2 regions of the Paenibacillus sp. FSL H8-0282 genome follow, and region 1 is predicted to be linked to the other one. Evidence: riboswitches for the same ligand, from Rfam matches in the RefSeq annotation. Region 1 holds a riboswitch; the other holds the start of a gene.
What was found. A riboswitch is a leader RNA that binds a small molecule or an ion and turns the genes downstream of it on or off. The one in region 1 is predicted to bind cyclic di-GMP.

Region 1 (3,534 bases):
AATAATTTGTTATTGTATAAAGAATGTATGTAAAACAAAGGGGATAAATATCATGCGGTGTATAACAATACGGCAGCCTTGGGCGACCTTAATTGCTCTTGGTGAAAAAGAGTTTGAAACTCGTTCATGGAGAACAGCCTACCGCGGCGAGTTAGGCATCCATGCCGGAGTGAGGATTGACAAAAAGATTTGTGAACAGGAACCGTACAAATCAGTATTGGCGAAACATGGCTATACAGCGAATAATTTGCCGACAGGAGCTATTATTGCTACAGGTCAGCTCGCGGGATGTTATGTGGTTACTCCAGAGGTGGATTTAAGGGAATGGATCAATGGGAACGAATATGATTTTGGCGACTATAGTGAAGGACGGTTTGCCTGGAAGCTTGAAGGGGTTCATCCATTAAGCCATCCAATTCCAGCTAAAGGTCGGCTAAGCTTGTGGGAGCACTCTACTCACTTCTGAACGGCGAACAATATTTTTAATGTAATTTTTATGTGCCTATCAGCTTTTTTTCAGGTTCGAGGTATATATTAGAGACACCAAACACCCCCCAGTGTTTTGTGGTATATCTCTCTCAGGTCTTGCCAACTCCCATGGTAAGGCCTATTTTTTTGTTCACTAATTGATTGGGGGGAGAGAGCGCAGCGGCTTCTATACAGCTTTACTTAATCTGGTACTGTTCTTCGTAACTCTTAAAAGATGAAATATCCAGCCCTAGATATCTGCGCATATGGATGGCAGCCTGAGCCGCAACAATGTCATTCAACAGCAGCATTCGTTCATGATAGCCACGACATATATACTTGGCTTCAATTCCCGTATTAAGTCTGTTTTGCTCATACACCTTGATTCCCCGTCTTCTCATTTCTGCACGAACATCCCTTAGATCTGTTGTAGCTACTGCAGCAGCTGTTCCAAGCACCTCCAGATAAGGGGCGGGTGTTCGTAAGTGTGTAGATAAAATGGCGGAGTCCCGTTCGAAAGCTGATAAAATCATCGGAAGCAATAAATAAGATTTCACCAGCATGTTGTCCCTGCTTTCTGCTCTATGCATGAATCTCATCACCTCTAATAGGAACGTATATTCGTATTCTACCCCGATATTCCAAAAATAATCAATGGTATTTCTAAACAGCTTATCCAATGTGATAAAATTCACAACTAAATAACGAAGAATAAATTATATTAAAAATTGTAATAATAAAAATTAATGTATCGAACGCAAATAAAGGAGAATTATGATGGAAAAAGAGGGCAGCCTCCAGCGTGGATTGTTTTTTGGTTTAATTCTGAGTGTTCCCTTATGGATATCCATATTGGGCTATATACAGTTACTTTAAAATTTAATGAAAAACCTTATGCGAAGCGCCTTTAGGCGCTTTTTTTGTGTGGTACTAATGCGGGGAATTATCGAAAGGAATTGATTGACAATTGTGGGTGTCGGGAGCTAAACTGTTATTAATTCAAAAGTATTAAAAGTCATAGACTGTTATTGGATAGAATGCTTCAGCTACCAGTTCTGGACTTGCAGTGTAATACATATATATAGTCATGATAATAGCAAACCGTCTGAAAGGGCGGGACGCAAAGTCCAGGAGTCTAAAGTGTCTTAAAGGCACAATGACCGTCCGACTGCCATGAGAAGGGAATTTCACTTCTTTTTGGCGGTCTTTTTTGTTGTTAGGTCCTTTAGAGTTTCTGGTAATTATTCTGATTAATATAAATCATAGTTTTAGGAGGTGTGCCATTTGAAAAGAAGAATAAAACCGTTACTCTCGCTTGTATTAGCTGGGATTTTGACGGTAGGTAGTGGGCTTTCCTCATTGGGAGCTGGAGTTGCTGGAGCTAGTAGTTCTTCTACATTGGGAATTGCAGCGGTCTACAACGTGTTTATTCTAGGGGATATAACGACAGTTTCGGATACGGAAGGAAGGTTTGCTGCTGGAGGTAACGTTAACTTAACCAACTATAGTGTTGGAGATAGGTTGACCGCAGCAGAGGTTTCCCTGACTGACACACTTGTTGTTGGAGGGAATCTTACTTTCAACGGAGGTACTGTTTATGGGAATATCGTGTACGGGGGAGATTTTTCAGGGAATGTAACGCTCCTCAAGGGTGGTGCAAAAAGACAGGGGAGTACGATTGACTTTTCAGCCGTAGGTCAGTCTTTGAAGGACAAATCAGCAGAACTTGCAGCATTGCCGGCGAATGGAACAACAGTGTACCAATATGGCAGCCTTACCCTGACAGGTACAGATCCTGCGGTCAATGTTTTTAATGTTTCAGGAGATAACGTCTCTAATACCTACGGAATTACAATAAATGTTCCTTCAGGATCTACTGCAATTATTAATATTGATGGTTCTAACGTAAAAATGAAAAACTTCGGATTTCTACCTAATAACGTGTTGAACAGCAAGAAAATTTTGCTTAACTTTAGCCAAGCTGCGTATCTTGATATGGCAGGCATAGGTGTAATGGGAAGCATACTTGCCCCCTATGCTCATGTTGATTTTATTAATGGTCAGATTAACGGTACTTTAGTGGCGGCTTCACTCAAAGGTACTGGTGGTGGTGAATTTCACCACTATCCATACGATGGTGATGAACCTGGACCAACGCCGACACCAACGCCGACAGTGACGCCGACACCAACAGTGACACCAACGCCAACGCCGACAGTGACACCGACACCAACACCGACAGTGACACCAACGCCAACGCCGACAGTGACGCCGACACCAACAGTGACACCAACGCCAACGCCGACAGTGACACCGACACCAACACCGACAGTGACACCAACGCCGACACCGACGCCAACACCATGTCCGACGCCGACAGTGACACCAACACCAACACCAACGCCGACAGTGACACCGACGCCAACGCCGACGCCAACGCCGACAGTGACACCGACGCCAACGCCAACAGTGACACCAACGCCAACGCCAACAGTGACACCAACGCCGACAGTGACGCCAACACCGACACCAACGCCGACAGTGACACCAACACCAACACCGACACCAACGCCGACAGTGACGCCAACACCGACACCAACGCCGACAGTGACGCCAACGCCAACAGTGACACCAACGCCGACGCCAACGCCAACAGTGACACCAACGCCGACAGTGACGCCAACACCGACACCAACGCCGACAGTGACGCCAACGCCGACAGTGACACCGACGCCGACAGTGACACCAACACCAACGCCGACAGTGACACCAACGCCGACGCCGACAGTGACACCAACGCCAACGCCAACACCGACACCAACGCCGACGCCGACAGTGACACCAACGCCGACGCCGACAGTGACACCAACGCCGACGCCGACAGTGACACCAACGCCGACGCCGACAGTGACACCAACGCCGACAGTGACACCAACACCGACACCAACGCCGACGCCGACACCAACGCCGACGCCGACACCAACGCCGACAGTGACGCCAACACCGACACCAACGCCGACAGTGACGCCAACGCCAACAGTGACACCAACGCCGACGCCAACGCCA
Region 2 (3,534 bases), 180 kb from region 1:
ACTGCTGCTAATGCATCTGTTGACAGACAAACTAGGTATTCAAGTCTTGATCTCCAAGGTGCTGGTTACCTTTATCACGGTGATCATCAATTTCTTTGGAAGTCGTAAATGGGTATTTTAAACATTAATTTCAGGCAGAAGGAGTTGCTATGCTTAAAGGCAAGTAGCTTTTTCTGCTTGATTTGTATATAACCATAGAAACAATATACGGAGGCGAATAACATTGCGTAAATTCTCCTATCTACTCATACTGGCTGGGATACTTATCATGTTATATCCGACAGCTAACGAATGGTACAACGACAGGCAGCAGGAGAAGTTATTAGAAACGGCTGAACTAAGCACTGCCGATAGTACTCCCCAGTCAGATCTGAGGAGCAGGTATGCTGAAGTTACTCAGCTGTTAGCAGAGGAATCGGTTCTGGATGCCCAAGCACAGCCCCAACCCCAAGAGACAGAAAAGCCTGAACCGGAGATTGAAGTCGGTGGCAAAGTAATCGCACTAATTGAAATCGATAAGATTGATTTGAAGCTGCCTGTATTAGAAGGGGCTACAAAAGCTAATATGAAACATGCTGCAGCCCATATGAAAGAAACGGCACCCCTTGGAGAGATCGGGAATGCTGCAATCGCGGCGCATCGGGCTCGAACTACGGGTCGTTTGTTTAACAGATTGAATGAGGTTGTTGTGGGGGATGTTATCACGGTAAAGACTAGTGATCAGGTGTTTAACTATGAGGTATACGATATTTCTGTTGTAGATCCGAGTGATGTCTCCGTTCTTGACGGGAATGACAAGGATAAGATTCTTACTCTGATTACATGTGATCCGCTAGTGAATCCAACGCATCGTCTGATTGTTCATGCCAAATTAACAAAAGGAGAATAGTGAATGACAAGAAAACACAAATACCGGGAGATATTTATAAAATAATGGGTAATCTAGTAAATTAGGTCTTGTTCACAACTATAAATATGATAGTATTATACTATGAAAGCTAAACACGATAACGGCAAACCTTCCGAAAGGTAGGGACGCAAAGCTAAAGGGCCTTTTCCCGAAAGGATGGCAGCCAGCTACCGAATGAAGAGGCTTTTTTTGTTTGTTTCAAATGGATTCTATCAATTATATCTAGTAAAGCTAGAACAGATAGAGCTTATACGATAACGGCAAACCTATCGAAAGGTAGGGACGCAAAGCTAAAGGGCCTTCCCGAAAGGATGGCAGCCAGCTACCGAAAGGAGTTTTATCCGTGAAAAAGGTTTATTTTATGCTGGTGGCGTTGTTCGTCCTAATGACTTCAGTTCCGGTAAGTACAGCTCAAGCTGCAAGTGCAGATGCCAGCTGGTTGATTACATCCAAAGTGGCTCAAGGTGTTATTGGTATTAACTATGATATTCCGAAAGATAAAAGAATCAAACTCATGATCACCAAAGATAACAGCAGCTATACATATAACTTGTATGCTTCTGGACAAGCTGAGGACTTCCCTTTGCAACAAGGAAATGGGACTTATAAGGTTTCTGTTCTGGAGAATACAACCGGCAATAAATACAAAGCGTTATATTCCGAAGTAGTAGACGTAACCATGAGTGACTCGAATTCCGTATATTTGGGCTCCGTACAGAATGTGAAATGGAGTTCTTCTGATAAAGCGATTGTCAAAGCTAAACAATTAGTACAAGGCAAAACAACAGACGAAGAGAAAGTTAAAGCGATCTATAACTATGTAGTTGCGAATGTACAATATGATTACTCTCTTGCTAATAGTGTAACTACTGATTATATTCCAAGCATCGATAAGACATTGACTACTAAAAAAGGGATTTGCTATGATTACGCTTCTCTTTTTGCCGCAATGCTGCGGAGTGTAGATGTTCCTGCTAAGTTGGTAATGGGGAATACAAGCTACGTTACGCAATATCATGCCTGGAACGAAGTGTTGCTTAATGGGAAGTGGGTTACCATTGATACTACAGTGGATGCAGGACTTTCAAAGAGTGATAAGAAAACCGATTTAATTAAAGCCTCAAGCAAATATACTGCGGCAAAATACTATTAAGTTCGTCGCTAGAAACATAACTCTATTAAATAAACAACTAGCTTAATTATTTAGCTAGTTGTTTATTTTTATATTAGGGGTTGCTTTTCTATTAATAGTTGGGGTATTATAGGTAAGCGTTGTTAGACAGCGTACAGGCGATACAGACGAGGCTGATAAAAAGCTTCGAAAAATAAAACTTGCATTTCTGAAAACAACATGATATATTATAAGAGTTGCTGCTGAGACATTAAATGGCGCCAACGAGAACTTGATCTTTGAAAACTGAACAACGAGTGAGTAGGAAATCACGTAAGTGAAATCCAAAACTAGAGAATTAATTTTCTCGTCAGATGTTTCAAAATGAGCATATCGCTCTTTTCAATACTAATTGGAGAGTTTGATCCTGGCTCAGGACGAACGCTGGCGGCGTGCCTAATACATGCAAGTCGAGCGGAGTCACTTTGAAAGCTTGCTTTCAAAGTGACTTAGCGGCGGACGGGTGAGTAACACGTAGGCAACCTGCCCTTCAGACTGGGATAACTACCGGAAACGGTAGCTAATACCGGATAATTTCTTTTTTCTCCTGAGAGAAGAATGAAAGACGGAGCAATCTGTCACTGAGGGATGGGCCTGCGGCGCATTAGCTAGTTGGTGGGGTAACGGCCCACCAAGGCGACGATGCGTAGCCGACCTGAGAGGGTGAACGGCCACACTGGGACTGAGACACGGCCCAGACTCCTACGGGAGGCAGCAGTAGGGAATCTTCCGCAATGGGCGAAAGCCTGACGGAGCAACGCCGCGTGAGTGATGAAGGTTTTCGGATCGTAAAGCTCTGTTGCCAGGGAAGAACGTCCGGTAGAGTAACTGCTACCGGAGTGACGGTACCTGAGAAGAAAGCCCCGGCTAACTACGTGCCAGCAGCCGCGGTAATACGTAGGGGGCAAGCGTTGTCCGGAATTATTGGGCGTAAAGCGCGCGCAGGCGGCTATTTAAGTCTGGTGTTTAAACCTTGGGCTCAACCTGAGGTCGCACTGGAAACTGGGTGGCTTGAGTACAGAAGAGGAAAGTGGAATTCCACGTGTAGCGGTGAAATGCGTAGATATGTGGAGGAACACCAGTGGCGAAGGCGACTTTCTGGGCTGTAACTGACGCTGAGGCGCGAAAGCGTGGGGAGCAAACAGGATTAGATACCCTGGTAGTCCACGCCGTAAACGATGAGTGCTAGGTGTTAGGGGTTTCGATACCCTTGGTGCCGAAGTTAACACAGTAAGCACTCCGCCTGGGGAGTACGGTCGCAAGACTGAAACTCAAAGGAATTGACGGGGACCCGCACAAGCAGTGGAGTATGTGGTTTAATTCGAAGCAACGCGAAGAACCTTACCAGGTCTTGACATCCCTCTGAATCCACTAGAGATAGTGGCGGCCTTCGGGACAGAGGAGACAGGTGGTGCATGGTTGTCGTCAGCTCGTGTCGTGAGATGTTGGGTTA

Region 2: it holds a riboswitch for cyclic di-GMP, as region 1 does, so the genes downstream of both, NST94_RS03210 (transglutaminase-like domain-containing protein) here and NST94_RS02430 (choice-of-anchor A family protein) in region 1, are expected to answer to the same signal.

Annotation. Positions count from the first base shown of each region.
Region 1 covers NZ_CP150146.1:552,931-556,464, forward strand. Annotated here, with positions in the region: gene NST94_RS02420 (ASCH domain-containing protein) at 53-466, shown strand; gene NST94_RS02425 (hypothetical protein) at 666-1,058, opposite strand; cyclic di-GMP riboswitch class I at 1,554-1,644, shown strand; gene NST94_RS02430 (choice-of-anchor A family protein) at 1,753-3,534, shown strand, end outside.
Region 2 covers NZ_CP150146.1:733,347-736,880, forward strand. Annotated here, with positions in the region: gene NST94_RS03200 (GtrA family protein) at 1-121, shown strand, start outside; gene NST94_RS03205 (class D sortase) at 224-889, shown strand; cyclic di-GMP riboswitch class I at 1,003-1,085, shown strand; cyclic di-GMP riboswitch class I at 1,160-1,240, shown strand; gene NST94_RS03210 (transglutaminase-like domain-containing protein) at 1,254-2,063, shown strand; rRNA gene NST94_RS03215 (16S ribosomal RNA) at 2,431-3,534, shown strand, end outside.